One region of the Marinomonas sp. genome, then DNA from elsewhere that is predicted to be linked to it. Evidence: riboswitches for the same ligand, from Rfam matches in the RefSeq annotation. Region 1 holds a riboswitch; the other holds the start of a gene.
What was found. Region 1 has a riboswitch for thiamine pyrophosphate ahead of thiB (thiamine ABC transporter substrate binding subunit). Riboswitches for the same ligand answer to the same signal wherever they lie in the genome.
Positions count from the first base shown of each region.

Region 2: it holds a riboswitch for thiamine pyrophosphate, as region 1 does, so the genes downstream of both, thiC (phosphomethylpyrimidine synthase ThiC) here and thiB (thiamine ABC transporter substrate binding subunit) in region 1, are expected to answer to the same signal.

Region 1 covers NZ_OZ245329.1:3,962,315-3,973,682, forward strand. The annotation lists gene dnaB (replicative DNA helicase) at 1-459, opposite strand, end outside; gene rplI (50S ribosomal protein L9) at 602-1,045, opposite strand; gene ACO05V_RS18980 (hypothetical protein) at 1,068-1,928, opposite strand; gene rpsR (30S ribosomal protein S18) at 1,950-2,180, opposite strand; gene rpsF (30S ribosomal protein S6) at 2,204-2,608, opposite strand; gene ACO05V_RS18995 (MipA/OmpV family protein) at 2,908-3,252, shown strand; gene ACO05V_RS19000 (MipA/OmpV family protein) at 3,228-3,641, shown strand; gene ACO05V_RS19005 (DMT family transporter) at 3,710-4,603, shown strand; gene ACO05V_RS19010 (DMT family transporter) at 4,613-5,479, opposite strand; gene ACO05V_RS19015 (ATP-binding cassette domain-containing protein) at 5,585-6,298, opposite strand; gene ACO05V_RS19020 (ABC transporter permease subunit) at 6,285-7,616, opposite strand; gene ACO05V_RS19025 (hypothetical protein) at 7,623-7,850, opposite strand; gene thiB (thiamine ABC transporter substrate binding subunit) at 7,892-8,905, opposite strand; TPP riboswitch at 8,987-9,106, opposite strand; gene ACO05V_RS19035 (3-deoxy-D-manno-octulosonic acid transferase) at 9,129-10,355, opposite strand; gene msbA (lipid A export permease/ATP-binding protein MsbA) at 10,358-11,368, opposite strand, start outside.
Region 2 covers NZ_OZ245329.1:3,096,001-3,107,368, forward strand. The annotation lists gene thiE (thiamine phosphate synthase) at 1-1,435, opposite strand, end outside; gene thiC (phosphomethylpyrimidine synthase ThiC) at 1,451-3,514, opposite strand; TPP riboswitch at 3,695-3,799, opposite strand; gene rsmI (16S rRNA (cytidine(1402)-2'-O)-methyltransferase) at 3,877-4,737, opposite strand; gene ACO05V_RS14725 (penicillin-binding protein activator) at 4,851-6,623, shown strand; gene ACO05V_RS14730 (YraN family protein) at 6,574-6,957, shown strand; gene ACO05V_RS14735 (SIS domain-containing protein) at 6,963-7,556, shown strand; gene ACO05V_RS14740 (ClpXP protease specificity-enhancing factor) at 7,664-8,044, opposite strand; gene ACO05V_RS14745 (glutathione S-transferase N-terminal domain-containing protein) at 8,134-8,766, opposite strand; gene rpsI (30S ribosomal protein S9) at 9,157-9,549, opposite strand; gene rplM (50S ribosomal protein L13) at 9,564-9,992, opposite strand; gene zapE (cell division protein ZapE) at 10,145-11,245, opposite strand.

The sequences.
Region 1 (11,368 bases):
AAATATTTTTCGCTCAGCCTCATCCAATACTTCAGCTGCCGTCATACCTTCTGGATGAAAAGCTCGCGCGGAGATATCGTTCGTTGTAGAAATAAGGCGGCGCAAAATAGAACGCTCACGCACAATATCTGCATAGGAAGCGATGTTGGAGGCACTTGGAGTGGCTTCTGCGACTTCAATTAAGTACGCCATGCCGCCAATAGATTCGAGGTCACCACGCTTATCCAATCGCTCACCAATGGTAACCACATCAATAGGTTCTGATTCATCAGCCAAACGAGCAATAACCGTAAAAATCGCCTTATGCTCTGGACGATAAAAATCATCAGCAATAACAAGCTCGGAGACTTTTTCCCAAGCTTGTGGGTCTAACATCAATCCGCCAACAACTGAACGTTCAGCCTCAATGGAATACGGTGGTAATTTAATAGAAGCGACTTCAGAATCATTTAGTTGCACGCAAAACACCCATACAAATACAGAAAAAATACAGAAAGATTAGCTTATCACGCCAACAAAAAAAGGGCATCTTGCAAAGCAAGATCCCCTTCTCTTATTTAAGAAAGATTCACACCTTTCTTAAGCAATTTACCGAAGTAAATTACTCAGCGATTACTTCTAAAGTAACCGTTACAATAACTTCAGAATGAAGTTGAACGTCTACTTCGAAAGAACCTGTGTGACGAATCGCGCCTTCTGGAAGACGGATTTCAGCTTTCTCTACTGCTACTTGCGTAGAAATAGCATCAGCGATGTCACGAGTACCGATAGAACCGAAAAGCTTACCTTCATCACCAGCATTTGCAGAGATAGTGAAAGTTTTACCTTCTAGCGTTAGAGCACGAGCTTCAGCAGCCGCTTTACGCTCTGCAGCTTGCGCTTCAAGTTCAACACGACGCTCTTCAAAGCTAGCCAAGTTAGCTTTAGTAGCCATTACTGCTTTTTTGTTCGGAATCAAAAAGTTACGAGCATAGCCTGGTTTAACAACTGCAACGTCACCAATACCGCCTAGCTTGTTTACTTTGTCGAGTAGAATAACTTCCATCTCGATCACCTCTAATTAATCATTAGCTATCACTTGAGTTGGACGCTTTACCCTGTATTCTAGAACGAATATTAACAAAACTATCAATCACACAAAGCGCGACGAGTATATTTGCAAAATACACATTCAGAACGAAAAAACCTACAAGATAAAATGCGATTAGTCCAACAACCCCAATTTCTTTTTTTGCTAAAACACCATGTACTAGAGCAAGCCCCGGCAACACCAAAGCAGGTACAGCAGCTTGGGATAAAATACTAAAGGATCCGCCTAAGCTCTCCCCTATTAAAATCATTCCACCCAATACTAAACTAAACGCTACTGGCAATCTTAACTGATGAAATTCAGTACGCAATCCGCCTGGATTATAGAGCCCTGCTTGCCATTTTCTCGCCAAAAACAAAGAGAGAATAGCAATGACCACTTGGAAGATGGATATTGCCATCACCGCTTGGTTAAAAATTAAATTTCTGTCAGGAACTTCAACACCTTCCTCCGTCAAAACATTCTGAACCAACGTCACCGCCAAATTCAAAATATTTCCCATCAAAAGAGGCTGAAGCAAGGAACTAATAACCGCCAAAAAGCTGCCGACTAGCAGTACCCAACTCCATGACACCGTTGATCTAAGTAAATAACTCAACAGTATCACATCAACTAACACCATAAGTGCCGTTGCATCTCCTTGAAGTATCCACACCACAAGTGCAGGTAAACAACCCCAAGCTAATACAGATATTCCTTCTCTTATACCTTTGCGAAGTACCACCAATCCTAAGATTGCAGCAGCCAGCCAAAACATCACAGGAATCAGACCAAACACCATCACACCAATAATGGCATTCAAGCGTTTTTTCATTACCCATTTAGCTAAACCACTCATAAAAGCACTTCTTTCAGCCTATTAATTAAAGTGGCTGTCAGTGTAAGGAAGAATAGCAATGTAGCGAGCGCGTTTGATTGCAGTCGCTAGCTGACGCTGGTAACGAGCCTTAGTGCCAGTAATACGGCTAGGTACGATTTTACCAGTTTCAGTGATATAACCTTTCAGTGTGTCTAGATCTTTGTAATCGATCTCTTTAACGCCTTCTGCTGTAAAACGGCAGAACTTACGACGACGGAAAAAACGAGCCATGAGTGTCTCCTAATAAAAATAGATTAATCTTCAGATTCTTCAGATACTTCGTCAGAATTGTCGTGGTTACGCTCTTCACGCTGAGGAGCAGAACGACGATCTTCACGACCTTCAGAAGCTTTAATAGGAGATACGTCAGTTACCGCTTCTTTACGACGAATCACCAAGTTACGGATGATGGCATCGTTGTAGCGGAAAGTGTCGTTTAGTTCAGACAAAACACTGTCAGAACACTCAATGTTCATAAGAACATAGTGTGCTTTGTGAATTTTGTTAATTGGGTAAGCTAGTTGACGACGGCCCCAATCTTCAAGACGGTGAACTTGACCACCATCTTCAGTGATTAGATTAGTGTAACGCTCTACCATTGCTGGTACTTGTTCGCTTTGATCTGGGTGAACCAGAAAGACGATTTCATAATGACGCATTTAAGCTCTCCTTATGGGTTCTTAGTCTCCACGCTCCCCCTGTTAAAAAAGCTGTGAGACAAGGAGTATTGATTTACAGGGACGCGCATTATATAGCACTCGTGGACAATAAGTAAACGAAATACATGCCAAGATAAAAAAAGCCCCAATATAGCTCCACATAAGCCCAAACAATCTAGGCTTAACAAAGACAAACCCACTATTTGATAATTTATTTTACAGTTTAAATAGAAGCCCCTAGAATCAATGTAATAAAATCAAGGTCTATTAAATCTACTCATCATTAAGATACGGACATTATGAAAAAAGTATTATTAACAATCTGCCTTTTTATGCCTCTTACTGTGTTAGCTGAGACTCAACTAGGATTCATTGGCGCTAAGTCGCAATCTGTTTATAAAGCCACAGATTCCAAGTCCGTTTCTCTTCCCAATGTGTCCTATGAGGGCGAGAATTTTTTCTTAAGATTGCCAGAGATTGGCTATCGCTTTTTTCCAAGGCGTTCCTTTCAAAACGTTGCGGTTGGCTTGACTTACGAAATCTCGAAATTTGACCCTGACGATTCTCATGATGCAAACATTCGCAAGTTAGACGATAGAGACGACAGCGTCATGGCGTCATGGCGTTCGCATCCTATCGAATAGGTTTTATCAGTACTAAGTTGTCACAAGATATTAGCGGCAAACACGATGGCTATTCGGCCAAAATTTCGGCTGGAGTTCCTTTCCCAGTAGGAACATGGAGAGTCATTCCTTCCATATCTTATGAGTTTATCGACAGCAAAATGGGTAATCACATGTTTGGCGTCTCGCAACAAGAATCTACTAACACTGGCGGTGTCATTCCAGCTTATGACACAGGCTCGGTGTCCAGAATTCAATATGGCGTAAGAGGCATCTACCCAGTTTCGAAAAGCACCAACATCATGCTCGGTATTAGCCATACAAAATACGACGATGATATTCTCAAAAGCCCTATTATCGAAAACGATGAAATCACCTCTTTTCTTGCCGGTGTTCTGTTTTCTTTTTAGCCGGTCAAACACAAAGACGTCATTCAGCAGAAATAGATCTGCGGTTTTAGACCGCTTGGAATTACATCATGAGCAAACCCTCCAACAACACCCAAGCCATGCTATTTGGCCTTGGGGCTGTTCTACTGTGGTCAACGGTTGCTACTGCTTTTTCTATCTCGCTCAAACACTTTTCTCCAACGCAGCTCCTTCTGGTTGCAAACATTATCTCACTGATATTTTTAACAACACTCCTTGTACTGAAAGGCGAGTCGCCACAACTCGTTCATTTTGCCAAGCAATCATGGAAACCGTCTCTATTTTTTGGCGCGATCAACCCATTTCTTTATTACTTAATATTGCTGCAAGCCTACAACACACTTCCAGCTCAAGAAGCACAGGCTATTAATTACACTTGGGCTATCATGCTTAGCTTTATGGCGGTACCTATCCTTAAACAACGCCTTAAAACGGCTGACTACATCGCTGCTGCCGCTTGCTATTTTGGAGTGCTTTATATTTCCACCCGCGGACAAATAGGTTCATTAGAATTTTCCAATCTATCAGGTGTTGCTTTTGCATTATTAAGCACCATTATTTGGGCATTTTATTGGCTACTGAATACAAAAGACCAACGACCTAGTCTGATCGGACTCACCCTAAATTTCGCTTTTGCTTTACCGTTAATCACACTTTATGCTGGCGTAACGGGTGAGCTCAGCCACTGGGATAATAAAGGCTTATGGGGGGCAATTTATATTGGCTTATTTGAGATGGGACTGAGTTTTGTACTGTGGAATAAAGCCCTTAAATTAACGTCTAATGCCAGCCAAGTAGCGAACTTAATATTCCTTTCTCCATTGCTCTCTATCGTTTGGCTTTCACAATTTGCCGGAGAACCCATTCTAAACTCAACACTAATTGGTTTAGCCTGTATCCTGGTCGGTCTATTCATCCAAAACGCGTCAAAAAGAAAGAAATAATAAAAAACCCTAACCTCGGTTTTTCGCCATCCGAGTACTGATCAAAATACTCAAGAAGATAAGTAGCATGCCTATAATGGCATAAATATCCGGCACATGACCCCAAACAACCAAGCCCCAAAAGCCACTAAACACCACGCCAATATAACTAATAGGTGACACAATACTCGCTGGTGCATATGTATAAGCTTTATTATAAAGATACATACCAACATACAAAGTGATGGCAACCACAGCCACCAGCGGCCACACGCTCATTGGCACACTCAAGGATTCACCTTGCAATAACGTCAAAGGCAGAGACAACAAAGTCGACACTAAAAAATAGACAAATAACGTTTCTTGCCCTGACACTTGTTGAGACAACATTCGAGTCGTCACCATAGACAATGCCAAACCAATCGCTGAGGCAAATCCAACAAGATGCCAAGGATTCAAATTATTGGGGGTAGGATGAATGACAAATGCCACTCCGACAAAACCAATAATAAGCGGCAGCCAACGAGCCTTTGGAATCCGAATTTTATGCAACACCAAGACAACAAAAGGAACACACAAAGGCGCACAGGTTCTGAGCAGAGAAGCCTCTACTAAAGGAATATGATTTAGCGACCAATAATAAAAAAGGAAACCAATAAAACCACCAAAACTGCGTAAAAAGTGTATTTTCCAAACCGATAAAGGTCTTTTTTGCCAACGCCCACGCATTTGTGGCAAGAGAATTAAGGTACAAAATACACTCTGCCAAAAAACCAAGGTTGATACCGCAATCATGGTTTGCGCCTGCTTCGCCGCCAACGCGGTAAGTGACATAACAAACGCATAAGCGATTGTCATTACTATGCCTTTTTTTAATAGCTCATTATCATCAAACACTATGTCGCTCTTTCAATTTAAATAAAAATTCAAGAAACCATCACCAACAGGAATTAACAATTAACCTAATAAGACTATCTTGTCGAGTAATTAGATACTCCGCTATCAGGCACTATGTTCTTGAGTACTAGGCACACCAAGATAACGAGAAAAAAGTGGATGTGGTTCAGTTTGAGATAAAACAGATACGGGTTCGTGAGCCGTGATACAACCTTGCTCAATCAAGATAACTCGTCCGCCGACCAAGGTCGCCTCTTGAGGTAAATGAGATACCAGCAAGGTCGTCAAGCTAAGCTCTTGAGTCACGTCATTCACCAAATAAAGCATCTCTTCTCGCAAGGCAGGATCCAACGCGCTAAAAGGCTCGTCCAATAATAAGACCGGCTTATTCCTCACCAAGGCACGAGCAATGGCCACTCGCTGAGCTTGTCCGCCCGATAGCGCTTGTGGATAGCGATCTTTTTTATCAACAAGTTGTGTCTTTTCTAGCGCCCAATGTATTTTGTTTTTTTGCTCATGATTCAAAGTAAGAGAAGGAGAAATGCCAATGGCGACATTTTGCCAAACCGTAAGTTGAGGAAATAAATTATCACTTTGAAACAAGGTCGAAATAGGCCTTTCATAGGCGGGCAAAGACAACAAGGAATCTTGGTTAAAAAGTAATTCGCCACGCCCCGCAATAAATCCCCCCAATAAATGCAAAAGTGTGCTTTTCCCTTCACCACTACCGCCCAGCAAAGTAGTGACACCTGGTAAAATATCCACACAATAATGGGCGTGAAAACTTTCCCAATCATATTGAAGGTTAATTTTTAACACGTGAACTTACTCCACCAATAAAGCGCGATGAACAGTAAAACAAAATCAAACACATAGAAATTAATATCACGGCAACGCAAGCGCCCTCTTCCAACCGATAAGAACCAATTAATTGAAATAAATACAAAGGCAACGACACCAAACCTTGACTACCAAACAACGCAATCACGCCCATATCCCCCAAAGACAATAACAGCGCATAGCCAAACGCCTGTCCGATACTGGTTCTCATCAAAGGCCACTCCAAGCGCCATCGAGACCAAGATTGGACCCCTAAACTCAGATAGACATTTCGAAATCGTCGCTCTTGCTGATACATCACCGGCATCAAAGCTCGCAGTACAAAAGGCAACGCCATAACCGCATTGACCCAGACAACAATCCAGTAACTCGATTGAAGCCCCCAGCCAAGGTCCCGCAAAAACATAAACAACCCGGTCGCAATAACCAACCCCGGCACCATGAGAATCATATTACCCAAATGCTCAATTTTATTCGGCAAAAATGCCAAATACTGACGTACCATACAAAACCGCGCCAAAACGCCAAAACACCAACCAAGCAATAAACTCACAGAAGCTGCTGGCAATGCAATTTGTAAAGAAATCAATACCGCCTGCCAAAGCGCCGAAGACTGCAAAGTCGTTAAAAAAACAGGAGAGAAAATAGGATCGAAGATTGCTAAGAAAGGCGGAATAACCAATACAAATGCACAACACAATGCAAGGCAATCGGCTAATTTGGCCCATACAGAATCTTTAATGGAATAGCTGGTTACCGCCAACAAACTCACATCTTGACGAGTCACCGGAGCAATACGATATACGACGACCGCAAACAGAGTACATATAGCCACTTGCAGCAAAGCTAAAAAGCTAGCTTTATTCAGATCAAAATCAAATCGCAACGCCTGATAAATCGCTACTTCCAAGGTGCTAAATTTTGGCCCTCCACCTAAACTGAGCACCACAGCAAAGCTCGAAAAGCACAACATAAAAATCAGTACAAAGGCACCCGGTAGAACTTTTTTTACATAATGCCATTCGATTAGACAAAAGGCAGCCCAGCGAGTAAAACCAAGTTGCGAAGCCTGACGCCACTGCCCAGAGGGAATCAAGTCATACCCTTGTAACAAAAGTCGAACGGCTAATGGCATATTAAAAAACACATGGGCAAGCAAGATACCCACCAAACCATACAAGGGAATTTGCACGCCAAATAATTGGTTCAGCCATCCGGTACGACCATAGACAACGACCAAACCCAAAATCGCTACAATAGTCGGCACGACCATAGACACAGAAAACAATTGCAACAAAGCGGCTCACCCATAAAACTGACGATGGACAAGACAAGAAGCAACAGGAAGAGCAATCAGCAAACTTATACCGCTACTTAACAGCGCTTGCCACAAAGAAAAGCGCACGACACGCCATAAATAAGGCTGCTGTATATAGCCAAGCCAAGAGTGTAATTCACCATAACGCAAAAGAGCCGCCAAACTGGCAGCTCCCATTAACAAGAAAAAACCGACACCCAAAAGTGCCGGCAATAACCTTCTGGCCGTTCGATAAGAAAACAATTTAACGTCTGTTATCGAGTCGTGGCATTTAACCACTCGTCAACCCAAGCTTTACGATGTTGCACCACGTCTTTAGCTGGCAAAACCAAATTCTTAGCAGGCATTAAAGCACTATCAAAAGCCGCCGGTAATTTTTCATCTAACTTAACCACTGGCAACATCCAATTTCCCGTTGCAACCGTCGATTGGAACCCCCGCTGCAAGATAAACTGCATAAAACGCTTAGCCAAAGCTGGATGCGGTGCATCCTTCATCATCGCCGCTACTTCAATTTGTGGATAAAGCCCTTCACTTGCCATAATCGCCTGATACTTATTCTCCCCTTCTACAACAACATGGTAAGCAGGAGACGTGGTATAACTAAGCACCACATCTGCTTCGCCTTTCAAAAATAAACTATAAGCATCGGACCAGCTTTTCGTTACGGTCACCGTATGGCTAGCCAAACGCTCCCATGCATCAGCAGCGTTATCACCATAAACCGACTTCATCCATAACAACAAACCAAGCCCTGGCGTACTGGTTCTCGGATCTTGATAAATAACACGAAGGTTTTGATCACCGACAATGTCTTTTAAGCCTTTTGGCGGATTCTTCAAGGTCTCGGAATTATAAACAAAAGAAAAATGACCTTGATCAAATGGCACAAACATCTTGTCTGTCCAACCGCCCGCAATCGTGACATTCGAAGTATCTACCGAATGCTCAGCAAGCAAACCTGTCTGTTTTGCGGCTTCCATTAGATTTAGGTCTAACCCCAAAAGTACATCAGCTTGTGACGATTTACCTTCTAGCTGCGCACGAGACAAAATACCAACCGAAGAGTCCAACGCAACAAAATTCACCTCACAATCGCACTCTTGTTCAAAGTTGGCTTTTATCTTAGGACCGGGCCCCCAATCAGAGGCAAATGAATCGTAGGTATAAACATTGAGAGTGTCTTTTGCTAACGCAACAGGGGAAAGCGCTAAACCAAAACTAACCATTGAGGCAGTAAATAAGGTTGTTAACGAAAATATGTTCAAAATGTGTCGCTCCTAAATAACGTGAGCGGCGTACAGGGGAAATGGCAAGTGGCAATTTTGGGGATTACGATTTAGCTATAATCTGACTTGCTATCTCGATTCCTACGCCAGCATGATCTGGATCAGGTTCGGTGGGTTAGCAGACAATCCGCTTCTCAGCTTTAACATTTACTAAATGCTAAAGCACCCCATGAGATAATGAGCGTTTATTGTAAAGAGTCGATCAACGGAAGTCCATTTCAGCAAGTACTCTTGTAACAGCACCTTGGTTTTTTTCTGCGAAACGCAACGCCGTTTGACCAAGACGGAAACGCTGAGACGATTGCCCAGCAAGATCCAAAACCACTTTTTCCAATTGCGCTTCATCCTGACAACGAATGGCGCCATTAACCTGCAAAAGTTGCTCGGTAATATCCATAAAATTAAAGGTGTAAGGACCAATCAAAATTGTTTTGCCAAGCAACGCTGGCTCAATAGGATTATGACCACCACGTTTAATCAAGCTACCACCCACAAAAGCCATATCAGATGCTTGATAGTAATACATCAACTCTCCCATAGAGTCGCCTATAACCACATCAAAATTAGTCCATTGATCTAATGGCGTTTGACTACGAAGCCCCACTCGCTCAAAAGACTGCAAAGCCAATGCTTGTACAGCTTCAAAGCGCTCAGGATGACGGGGAACCAATATCAACAAAGCATCAGGGTATTTTTGTTGTAACACCTTATGAATGCGCAAGAGCATTTCATCTTCGCCTTGATGTGTGCTTCCACCCACCCAGACAAACCGAGAGCCTAGCTGTCCACGCCAGTTAGCTTCGAAAACCTCTGACGGCACAGCAAGATCGAATTTGATGCTTCCAGCCACCAATACCTTTTTTGCGCCCAGTGCCTCAAAGCGTGCTGCATCAGCTTGCGCATGAGCCAAAAAACAGTCAGGCAACGCAAACAACGGACGCGAAATAATCGAAAACTTCTGATAACGCTGGAAAGAGCGTTCACTCAAACGAGCATTCACTACATCTACACGTAATCCTCGTTGCTTAGTCAGTTGCAACAAGTTAGGCCAGAGTTCGGTTTCAACAACCAATAAGTGCTTGCAAGTAAGCTTTTTAAGCGCCCGTTTAACGCTTGAGCGCCAATCCATTGGCAAATATCTATGCTCTGCAAAAGGAAAAGTTTTTACCACTTGCTCAGCGCCAGTCGGCGTCATTGTGGTAATTAACAATCGCTGTGTAGGGCATTTTTCGCGCCACTGAAGCACTAACGGACGTACAGCAAGCACTTCGCCCACAGACGCACAATGAATCCACAAATCTGCTTCAACAGATGGCCAAAAGCCAAACGCTTCTTGCGCACGATAATGTTGATACGTTTTCTTAAAACGCCGGATTTTAAATAAAATTACCGGCGTAAATAAAACAAATAAAGAACGGTACAACCACATAATTAAGTAGTCGTCTCAGTAAATTGCTGGTTATGAAGCTGCGCATAAGCGCCATTCAAGGCTAACAACTCGCTATGTGAACCTCGCTCAATAATCTCACCATGATCCACCACCGCAATGATGTCGGCATTTTCAATAGTCGATAATCGATGGGCAATAGCAATAGTTGTACGATTTTCCATTAGGTTGTCTAAAGCAGACTGAATCGCTCGTTCCGATTCTGTGTCTAACGCTGAGGTCGCTTCATCTAAAATTAAGATAGGTGCATTTTTCAAAATAGCTCGTGCAATGGCGATACGCTGACGCTGACCACCAGACAACAGCACGCCATTTTCTCCAACCATGGTGTCTAAACCCTGACCAAGTTCTTGAATAAAGCCCCAAGCATTAGCCGCTTTAGCGGCTTCAATAACTTCTTCATCACTTGCTGTACGCAAATAACCATAAGCGATATTTTCACGAATCGTGCCGTTAAACAGCACAACTTGTTGATTGACCAAGGCAATATTAGAACGAAGTTCGGTCAATTTATAATCATCAATAGAAATACCATCGATACTCAAAGCACCTTTATTAATATCGTAAAAACGCGGAATCAAATTCGCCATAGTCGATTTACCACTGCCAGAGCGACCCACTAAAGCCAATGTTTTTCCCGCTGGCAAGGATAAGTTAATATTGTTCAAAGCGTATTTTTCAGATCTAGGATATTTGAATGACATAGAATCCCATTCAATATTTCCTTTAAAGCGAGTCGCAGACTTCTCGCCTTTATCAACCTCCTCTTGCAAATCTAAGAAGTCAAAAATGCTGTAAGAAGCGGCAATACCTTTTTGCAAGATGCTGTTTACTTCAGTTAGCTGACGAATAGGTTTTCCCAACATACCGGCGGCAGTCAAAAAGGCAATAAAGTCACCAGGAGACATATGTGAGCTAATTGAAGGGCTTAAAGCAAACCAAATCAAAACCGCCATCATTATGGCTAGAATAAACTGAACGATAGGCACGTTAAG
Region 2 (11,368 bases), 870 kb from region 1:
CGGTAACCAAAGCAACACTATCAACCCCTGTTTGAGCTACAGCAGGCAAACGCTCGGCATTGATGCCGCCAATCGCTACCGTGGGAAACACGTCTTTTAATAACGTCGCGTAATGGGCAAGTCGAGTTAAGCCTTGCGGCTGGGATGGCATGTCTTTCGTCTGTGTTGGAAAAATATGACCAAAAGCGATATAGCTAGGTTGAATAAATTGAGCCCGAGCAATTTCATAGTAACCATGGGTACTGATGCCGAGTCGCAAACCTGCCGCTTGGATTTTTTCTAAATCCGCCACGTCTAAATCTTCTTGACCGAGATGAACACCATAAGCACCAAAAACGATGGCCTGCTGCCAATAGTCATTGATAAAGACTTGAGCGTCGTATTCTTTTCCTAAGGCAATCGCCTGTTGAATTTTATGTTCTAGATCAGCATCGTCAGGGTCTTTGATGCGCAACTGGGCGATCTTCACTCCTTGTTTGAGCACTAAATCCAGCCAAGCAATAGAATCCACTACGGGATACAAGCCCATTTTATCGAGATTCATCTTGGCAAAAGGTTGGTTAATCGACATGATCGGTTTGTTTGGCGCAACAATCGTCGGCAGGTTTTCAATCTGCAACGGCCAACCGGGGCGACCGAGTGGCCCGGCCCCTTCACCAATTTGTACACCGCTTTTTAATGCGCCAGTTATATAGGCTTTTGCCATGGTCATGGCATCCAAGAGATCGTAACCATGGGCGATAAAGCTAGCCAGCGCTGTCGACAAGGTACAACCCGTGCCGCGGGTATTATGGACAGTGAGTTTTTCGCACGCGAAACCAACAACAGAATTTTGCTCCAGCAACCAATCAATAGATGCCTCTACGTCACTGCAATGACCTCCTTTAAGAAGCCAACAGCTATCAGAAGCCTCAAAGTAAGCTGACATATCCTTTTGCAGACGCTCAATAGCCAGCTCACCAGACAATCCAGTTAGAGCCGTAAATTCCATTAAGTTTGGTGTTATCACATCCACATACGGCAAGATATGATCCAGCAAACTAGCACCCGCATCAGTTTGTTGGAGTTGATTGCCTGACTCACTGCTCGCCGCCATAACAGGATCAAGGACGACCAATACATTCGGAAAATCCGCTTTGATACGCTTTAGCCAAGTCGCGCACGCTTTTACTATCTCGATGGATGGCAACAAGCTAACTTTGATGGCATCTGGCGACACATCATCGAGCAAGGTTTGCCATTGCTGATCAAACATAGCCAAAGAAACAGGTTCAACAGAGCGCACCTCTTTAGAGTTTTGCGCAGTGATGCAAGTAACGATGGTTTGCACGTGACAGTTTAAATCCTGTCCAGTACGCAAATCCGCTTGAAGTCCAGCGTGGGCGGACGAATCCGACCCACCCACGCACCAGACAACAGGAGGTTTTATAGACATAAATCCTCCTTTCACTTACAGCGACTTTTCTTTTGATTTATAGGTGGTTTGCTTGTCTGTGGTCAATTTATCTGTGGTTAACTTATCCGTGGTCAACTTATCTGTAGTTAAGTAGACATCACTGCCTAGCTCACGGAATTGCTCGGACATTTTTTGCATACCCGTTTCCGCTTCACTCACATTCATTGAGTTCGCTTCTAAAGCACTCGTATCGATTTTTTGCGCGTCCTCTAGACCTTTCGCGTAGTCACGGACCTCTTGAGTGATTTTCATTGAACAGAATTTCGGCCCACACATGGAACAGAAATGCGCCACCTTGCCAGAGGCCTGCGGCAATGTTTCATCATGGTAAGAGCGAGCGGTTTCAGGGTCTAACGACAGGTTAAACTGATCCTCCCAACGGAACTCAAAACGCGCTTTAGATAAAGCATTGTCACGAATTTGCGCGCCAGGGTGGCCTTTGGCCAAATCCGCCGCATGGGCTGCAATTTTGTAGGTAATCAAACCTTCTTTAACGTCTTCTTTATTAGGCAAGCCAAGATGCTCTTTTGGTGTCACGTAACACAACATGGCACAGCCATACCAACCTATTTGTGCCGCACCAATGCCAGAAGTAATGTGATCGTAACCTGGCGCGATGTCTTGAGTGAGTGGCCCTAAGGTGTAAAACGGTGCCTCATGACAATGCTTCAGCTGCTCGGTCATGTTCTCTTCAATCAGCTGCATTGGCACGTGTCCAGGGCCTTCAATCATTACCTGTACATCGTATTCCCAAGCAATCTTGGTTAGTTCGCCTAAGGTGCGAAGTTCTGACATTTGCGCTTCGTCATTGGCGTCCATAATGGATCCTGGACGCAAACCATCACCAAGCGACAAAGCCACATCATATTCCGCACATAACTCACAAATATCGCGGAAACGTTCGTACAAGAAGCTTTCTTTGTGATGCGCCAAACACCATTTCGCCATGATAGAACCACCACGAGAAACAATCCCAGTAAGACGTTTCGCCGTCATGGGCACATAACGCAGTAATACGCCCGCATGAATAGTAAAGTAATCCACGCCCTGCTCCGCTTGCTCAATCAAGGTGTCGCGGAACACGTCCCAATTTAGGTTTTCCGCCACACCATCGACTTTTTCTAACGCTTGATAAATCGGTACCGTACCGATTGGCACAGGCGAGTTGCGCAAGATCCATTCGCGTGTTTCGTGAATGTTTTTACCGGTCGATAAATCCATTACCGTGTCTGCACCCCAACGGGTTGACCACACCAATTTTTCTACTTCTTCTTCAATGGAAGATGTGACCGCTGAGTTACCGATATTGGCGTTTACTTTCACTAAGAAGTTACGACCGATGATCATCGGTTCAGATTCAGGGTGATTGATGTTGTTGGGAATGATGGCACGACCTCTTGCCACTTCATCGCGCACGAACTCTGGCGTAATACGTGTTTGTAAGTTAGCGCCAAAGCTTTGCCCTGGATGCTGTTTCAATAACAATTCGCTCTTAATCGCATCAATATTTTGGTTTTCACGCAGTGCGATGTATTCCATTTCTGGTGTGATAATACCTTGGCGAGCGTAATGCATTTGCGTCACACATTTGCCTTGGCGAGCTTTGCGCACTTTAGGTAGCTCTTTAAAGCGCAAGTCATCTAGTGCAGAGTTTTCTAGACGTGACTGAGCAAATTCTGATGACACACTTGGCAATATTTCTGTGTCATCACGCTTTTCAATCCAAGGCGCACGCATTGGCGCTAAACCGCGATACACATCAATGTTTTCTTCTGGGTCTGCATAGGGGCCAGAGCAATCGTAAATATAAATCGCTTCATTGGGTTCGAAAGTCAGGTTGTCAGGATCGGAACCAATAGGCGTATCCGTTAAATTGATTTTACGCATAGGAACGCGAATGGAATCGTCGGTGCCAGTTAAATAAATGCGTTCAGACGCAGGAAAAGGCTTGGCTTGCAATGACTCGATAAAAGACTTCGCTGCTTGGCGAGACTCTTCGCGAGACTGTTTTTTAGATGGGGTTGTTAATTGTGTTGCTAGTTCGTTATTCGTCGACATGAGCACTTCCCTTATTATTAAAATGGAGAATTGCTTGTCTGGGTGCTGTTTTACAGGTAAACACACTACTGGCGTTAATTGCAAAACGTGAACCCTGAATTTTATTAGAAAGGATGCTTTAAAAGAGATGACCGCATCGATTCCATAAAAATCAGGAGTTCATTCGATGCAGAAAAGAAAAATTGAGACTTTCTTGTTTCCTACGCGGGTTTTAACCCGATCAGGTTCTGCGGATCCCGCATTTAATTATGCGATCTCAGCCAAATGGCACTCCGACAAGTAGGGCTGAGTATACTTAGTCTTATCGGAATGTAAACACCCATGTTTTCTATGGGTGTTTACCAAAGACAACAGGCAAAAGTCTATTCGCCTTGCATTTCCAACGCCATTTTATAAAGGTAATTTTTCTTCTCGCCCGTTAACTTAGCTGCCATCGCTGCCGCTTGTTTAACCGGTAAATCTTCTAATAAAATGGTCAAAATACGCTTTGCTTCTAATTCTGCTTCGTTACCGCTTTCTTGCGTAAAACTCAACATAACAACGAATTCACCACGTAACTGGTTGGCATCTGCATCGAACTTGGCAAGGATTTCAGATGCGGTACCCGATAAGAATGTCTCGAATGTTTTCGTTACTTCGCGAGCCAATACAAGCTGAGCATCTTCACCATAAACTTTTTGCACATCCGCAATCGAATCATAAACACGATGCGTGGATTCGTAAAAAACCACAGTACCCGTTTGCTTTTTCCAAGATTCAAATAAGTCACAACGCCCTTTGGATTTAGCAGGTACAAAACCCGCAAAAAAGAACTGATCTGTTGGCAATCCTGATGCGCATAAAGCAGCAATCAAAGCACAAGCACCTGGAATCGGTAGGACTTTATGGCCTTTTTCACGTAATGCATGCACCACATGATAACCTGGATCTGAAATTAACGGCGTGCCCGCATCAGACACTAGAGCGACATTTTTACCTTCGTCTAACAAGCTCGCCACGTAGTCGGCTTTGTCTTTTTCATTGTGGTCATGAATGGAAAATAGCTTCGCTTCAATAGCAAAATGATTAAGTAAACGTCTTGTGTGTCGGGTGTCTTCCGCCGCGATATAGTCTACATCTCGTAAAGTTTGTTCGGCTCTTTTACTGAAATCGTCTAGATTACCAATTGGGGTAGCAACTATGTACAGCGACCCTCTCGCATCATCAGAACTATGTGGTACCATGTTGCCTCTTTTATTTGTCATTTTATAAGCTTATGAGCCTAATTAATTACCGCATCATATCATTAACTCTTTGCACTTTTCTGCTGAGTGCCTGTAATTCCATGAATTTAAATATGGAACAGCCACAAAATAGAGCTCAAGCAATCAATAACGGTTCTCAAGAAAGAACTTTGCCACCAAGCATCTATCATCCAAAGAAAACGACTGATGTTTCCAAAGCGCTGGCCGATTCCTACATATCTGCAAAAAATCTTTATCAACAAGGTGAATACCAACAAACCATTGATATTTTAGAAGATAAGCTTTTAACAACGCCCTCTTCTATTCAGTTCGAAGCCTATTTATTAGCCGCTTTGTCTGCGTCTTACTTAGATAATTCAATTGATTCTATGCATTATCTAGAACAGGCAGATCAACTTATTGCTGCCCGTCATCCAGACAATCAAAACAAACTTAAAGAGACGAAAGCATCTATCCTTGAATACTTTGGCAATTGGCTAGAAGTCGTCGATCTTCGCATGGATTTAACCTACAACCTCCCTCTGAATCAAGGCGAAGAGAATCAAGCAAAACTGTGGATGGCAATCCAAAACCTGACACAGAATGAAGTTGACGAATTATTTCAGCAACAAAAGCCTTTGCTTAACGGCTGGCTGACAATCAGCAGCATCCTAAGAAACCAAACTTTATCCATCGAACAGCAACTTAAAATGTTCAAAAATTGGCAAGCTGAAAACCCAAATCATCCAGCAGCGCTCTCACCACCACAAGATTTTGAGATAATGGCTTCCGTTGAACAGATGGCACCGAAGAAAATCGTTCTGATGTTACCAATGAGCGGAAAACTAGCCCGCGCATCTCAAGCTATTGTTGATGGATTCTTTGCCTCTTTCTATAAACAAAAAGAAGCTAGACCAGAAATTAATGTAGTCAACATAGACGATTACGCGACCATCAATGAAGCCATTGCCGCGGCTAATGAAAAACAACCTGATGTTATTATTGGCCCCTTGCAAAAAAATAACGTTGCCCAAGTAAGCCGCTTAGATTTACCTTATCCGGTTATCGCGCTAAATCAGCTTGATATCAACCAGCACCCTAAAAACCTCTATCATTTTTCCTTAAGCGCTGAAGATGAAATACACGAACTGATCGCTTTTGCTAAACAAGAAGGCGCGACGAAAGCCGCCATTCTTAGCACTCAAGATACATGGGCTTTAAAGCAAAGCGATGAATTCCGTGCCGAAGCGGTCAAAGAAAATGTAACCATCATCTCAAATCAGTCTTACGCGAACACACCGAAAGGCAGACAAGACGCCATTCAGAAATTATTACTGATCAATGAAAGCTATGCTCGCAAAAGATCCATTGAGAAATGGATAGGAACAAGCGTAGACAGCATCGCCAGGTCTCGTGAGGATTTAGATTACGTTTATTACATTGGCAAGCTCAATGATGCTAAACAGATCAGACCGCTTTTAGATTTCTACTTCGCCGACAAGACTCCTATGTTGGCCAGCAGCACTCTAAACGACAGCGCACCAGAAAGATCAACAAAACCAGAAGACATCGAACGCATTCTTTTCACCGAAGTACCTGCTCTTACACCAAACAATAATTCACTTGACGTTTTGCCTAAAAATCAAAATTCAAATATTTTACGCAGACTGCAAGCACTGGGAGCAGATTCGTATTTATTAGCAAATAAATATCAGCTATTCACATTACTTCCTAGCACTAAGATATCTGCAAATACTGGCATTATCACAATGGATGAGAATGGCATATTTCATAAAAGACCTGAGATCATGACTTACCGAAAAGGAAATTTGGTATATGCGACTAACCACCAATTTTTTGAACAGAAGGAAAACGCCGAAAAATAACGGCGAGAAAGCAGAACAAGCTGCCGAAGCTTTTCTACTAAAACAAGGTCTTCGATTTGTAGAAAGAAACTTTTTCTGCCGTATTGGTGAAATCGATTTAATTTTTTTAGATCAAAATACCTATGTCTTTATAGAGGTTCGTTTCCGAGCAAACAGTGCTCATGGCAGTGCCGCTGAAAGCCTCGGGCAATCAAAGCTAAAAAAAGTACGCAACAGCGCGGCTTTATGGCTACAAAAGAATAATAAAGTAAATAATGCAAGTCGCTTCGATGCGATACTATTTGACGAAAAAATAGACTCTCAACATTTAACTTGGCTTAAAGCAGTATTTTAACCACTATGGATTTTCAAGAAGCAATCTACACACAATTTGCCCAGAGTTTTGAAGCACAACAACAAGCTCTGGAAAGTTTACCGCCTTACATTGAACATGCTGCAAAAGTCATTTTTTCAAGCATTGCTTCTGGTGGGAAAGTTATTTGCATAGGCAATAGCACAGGCTCTCATTTGTCCCAGTACTTTAGCACTCTGATGTTGGACAGAATGGACAGAGAGCGTCCCGGCTTACCCGCCATCAATTTGAGCGGTGAAGGCTCTGCGCTACTAGCCATTACCCATAATGATAGTTACCACGACGTCTTTTCCAAGCAAATTACCGCGCTTGGCAATCAAGGCGACATATTGTTTGTCATTGCAAACAGAGGTAACACCTCACCAATAATCCAAGCTATCCAAGCTGCTCATGAGCGCAAAATGAGCATAGTTGCGCTCACCAGCCCAGAAGCTAAGAACGTCTCGTCACTCACCTCACAGGACGATACAGAGATAAAGATCAACCTTCTTGGTACTGCCAGAGTCCATGAATGCCAACTCAGCGTCATTCATATTTTAGTGGATTTACTTGAACGCCAACTGTTTGGCTATGAAGACTAAGCAGATCCAATAAAAACATCGATCATCGAACACAAAAAAGCCGCTTTAGTTTAGAGCGGCTTTTTTTGTTTTTTTCAACAGAGATTTCAAGATTTAATCGCTGCCATTTATTTGACAACTTTTAACTGGAAACCTTTTTTAGGCTCTGGTGTTGTTGGTGGCGTCGGTTCATCTAGAAATTCCTCGGGCGGAAAAACAAAACCATCACCATTTTCTTTCGCGTATAAAGCTAACGTAGCTCGAATCGGCACATAAACCTGCATAGGCTTACCGCTAAAACGCGCCTCAAACGAAACAGCCTCTTTGTCCATGATCAAATGACGTACAGCAGACATACCAATGTTTAGCACTATCTGACCATCTTTAACGAATTCGGTAGGTACCACGACATCTTTCTGCTCAGCATCCACCAATAGATAAGGCGTCATATCATTATCTGCAACCCAAGAATAAGCTGCATTCAATAAATAAGATCTTTTCGGTAACATGTTATCTCCTACCCAATAAATATTTTGTAAAAAAAAGGAGCCATAAGCTCCTCTTTTACTACTTAACCAAACCGAGATAAAGCCTCAGTTTAGTCTAAACGCATTTCTTGCTCTGCTTCAGAAAGGCTTTCTTGGAAAGACTCACGAGCAAAAACCAGATCCATATATTTGTATAATGCTCTTGCCTGATCTTTAGGAATCTCTACACCTAGTATAGGTAAACGCCACAAGATTGGAGCCAAACAACAATCTACGATAGTAAACTCATCACTCATGAAGTAAGGTTTTTCTTCAAAAATCGGAGTAACGTTCAATAACCCTTCACGCAATTCTTTTTGTGCTTTAGCAACAGCTTCTTTGTCTTTACTAGTAAGAATCAAGTCAACCAGCTTCGCCCAATCACGCTGAATACGATACATAAACAAACGACTTTCAGCACGAGCAACAGGATAAACTGGCAGCAACGGTGGATGTGGAAAACGCTCATCCAAATATTCCATCATGACATTTGGCTCATAAAGAACCAAGTCGCGATCGACTAAAGCTGGTAATTCATTGTATGGATTAACATCCGCCAACTCGTCTGGCTTGTTAAACGGGTCTACATCTATGATGTCCACTGTGACGGCTTTCTCAGCCAGTACAATACGAACTCGATGGCTGTAATGATCCTCTCCATCAGAGAAGAACGTCATTGAGGAGCGCTTTGCAATAACACCCATGTCTAACCCCTATATTGAAAACATCTACGTCCCCTTCAAAGGAGGGAACAAACTATATTATGATGACGAAGTAACAAAATTATTACACGATATCGCCAACACAGAAAATCTTTCATGGAATATTTACTTACGTACCTTTTATAAAACAAGGCTTTAACTTAATACTATGCAGAGACACATTTCAAACCTAGACATCAAGCAACACGCAGCAAACTAAAAACAAACTTATGAACCATGAATTTCAAAGCCCAGCTATTCTAACATTATTTTCAAACAATTTTTCTTAGAAAAATCATTTTGTTGCAAGAATACTACAACTGACTTTATTTCAAGCAAAAAAAACGCTTGGCGAAAACACCAAGCGTTTTGATAATAATTCCAAAGCGAAAATTAACGCTTAGAGAACTGAGGACGACGACGTGCTTTGCGTAGACCAACTTTCTTACGTTCAACTTCACGAGAGTCGCGTGTAACGAATCCTGCAGAACGTAGAGTACGACGTAGAGTCTCGTCATATTGCATCAATGCGCGCGTGATACCGTGACGGATCGCACCAGCTTGACCAGAGATACCACCACCTTTAACAGTGATGTAAACGTCAAATTTTTCAGTAGCACCAACAAGTTCAAGAGGTTGACGAACAACCATCTGAGCCGTTTCACGACCGAAGTACTGAGAAAGAGTACGGTTGTTGATAACTAGGTTACCAGAACCCGCTTTAAGGAACACACGAGCGGTAGACGTTTTACGACGACCTGTACCGTAGTATTGAGTAGCTGACATAATGATCTTCCGTATTAAATGTTAAGGGCTTGAGGCTGTTGAGCAGCATGTGGATGCTCAGTACCAGCGTACACTTTCATTTTCTTGTGCATTGCACGGCCCAAAGGACCTTTTGGCAACATACCTTTTACGGCGATTTCAAGAACACGCTCAGGAGCGTGATCAATCAACTTCTCGAAATTCATAGAACGCAAGCCGCCTGGATAACCAGTATGGCGGTAATATTGTTTAGCAGCTGCTTTGTTACCTGTAACGTGAATTTTCTCAGCGTTAACAACAACGATGTAATCGCCAGTATCAACGTGCGGAGTGTATTCAGCTTTATGCTTGCCACGTAGACGACGAGCAATTTCAGTAGCCAAGCGGCCTAGAGTTTTGCCTTCAGCATCAACCACGAACCAGTCGCGGCGAACTTCAGCAGGTTTAGCTGTAAAAGTTTTCATCAAAAAACCCTTTCAATACGCGTGTTCAATGACACGCTATACCTATTATTATTGGTTGGCCAAATACTAGATATTTGATCAACGTACACTTACCTTTAAAAAGGCGAGCGAAGTATACACCAACCCAATGAAATATAAAAGTCGAAATACACTTAAGGACGGTGCTCTAAAGACAAATACTCTTCAGATTGCATTTCTAATAATCGGCTCACTGTACGATCGTATTCAAAGGCCAATCGCGTACCAGTATAAATATCTGGAATAGCCACTTCAGCAGAGAAAATCATCTTAACATGACGATCATAAAACTCATCTACCAAATTAATGAAACGCCTTGCCAAATCATCCCGCGATGCATCCATCTGCGGTAAATTAGAAACAATCACCGTACTATAAAGGCGCGCCAACTCAATGTAGTCAACCTGACTTCTCGGACCATCGCACAACGCCTTAATATCAAACCAAGCAAGATCTTCACAGCTTCGCAACAAAGGAATGTTTCGACCTTCAATTTCTGCAGCACCACCCTCAACGATATGAGAGGCATCAGAAATCAAACTCATGAAACGCTCATTCAAAGCCTCATCGGCTTCCTTACTTAACGGGAAATGATAAAGCTTAGCTTGTTTCAAGGTGCGCAATCGATAATCTATGCCACCATCTACATTCATCACTTTAGTGTGCTTTTTCACTAGATCGATAGCAGGTAAAAAACGCGCACGCTGTAAACCATTTTTATACAATCCGTCTGGCTCTATATTAGAAGTTGCCACCAAGGTTGTTCCATTTTCAAATAGCACCTCAAGTAAACCAGCCAAAATCATAGCATCAGTAATGTCAGTGACAAAAAATTCATCAAAACACAATATCTGCGCTTTTGAGGCAATTTCTTTTCCAACTATCTCCAGTGGATTTTTCACATCATGAAGCTTGCGTAACTCCTGATGAACCATCTGCATAAAGCGATGAAAATGTAGGCGCATTTTCTTTTCTGTAGGTAGGCAATCGAAGAAAGTATCCATTAAATAGGTTTTACCTCGACCAACACCTCCCCAAAAATACACCCCCTGCTCAACAGACAGCGTTTTCTTTTTTAAAAAGCGCCCCAGAAGGCCACCTGAAGGTTTATCGGCTTGATTAGCGACCAATCGGTCAAATAAATCTTGAAGTGCTTCTACCGCTTCCTCTTGAGCTGGATCATAATTAAAGTCTAATCTGGTCAAATCTTGCTTGTAACGTGTAATGGGTGTCATCGCCGCTCTTTCGTTCAATTAGTAAATTATGCGCATTCTAACAAATTGCGACTTAAACAACACCTATCAAGCTGTTATCGTAGAGGTGGTTTCGCTATAATGGATTATCTGTTTTTTGGAGAA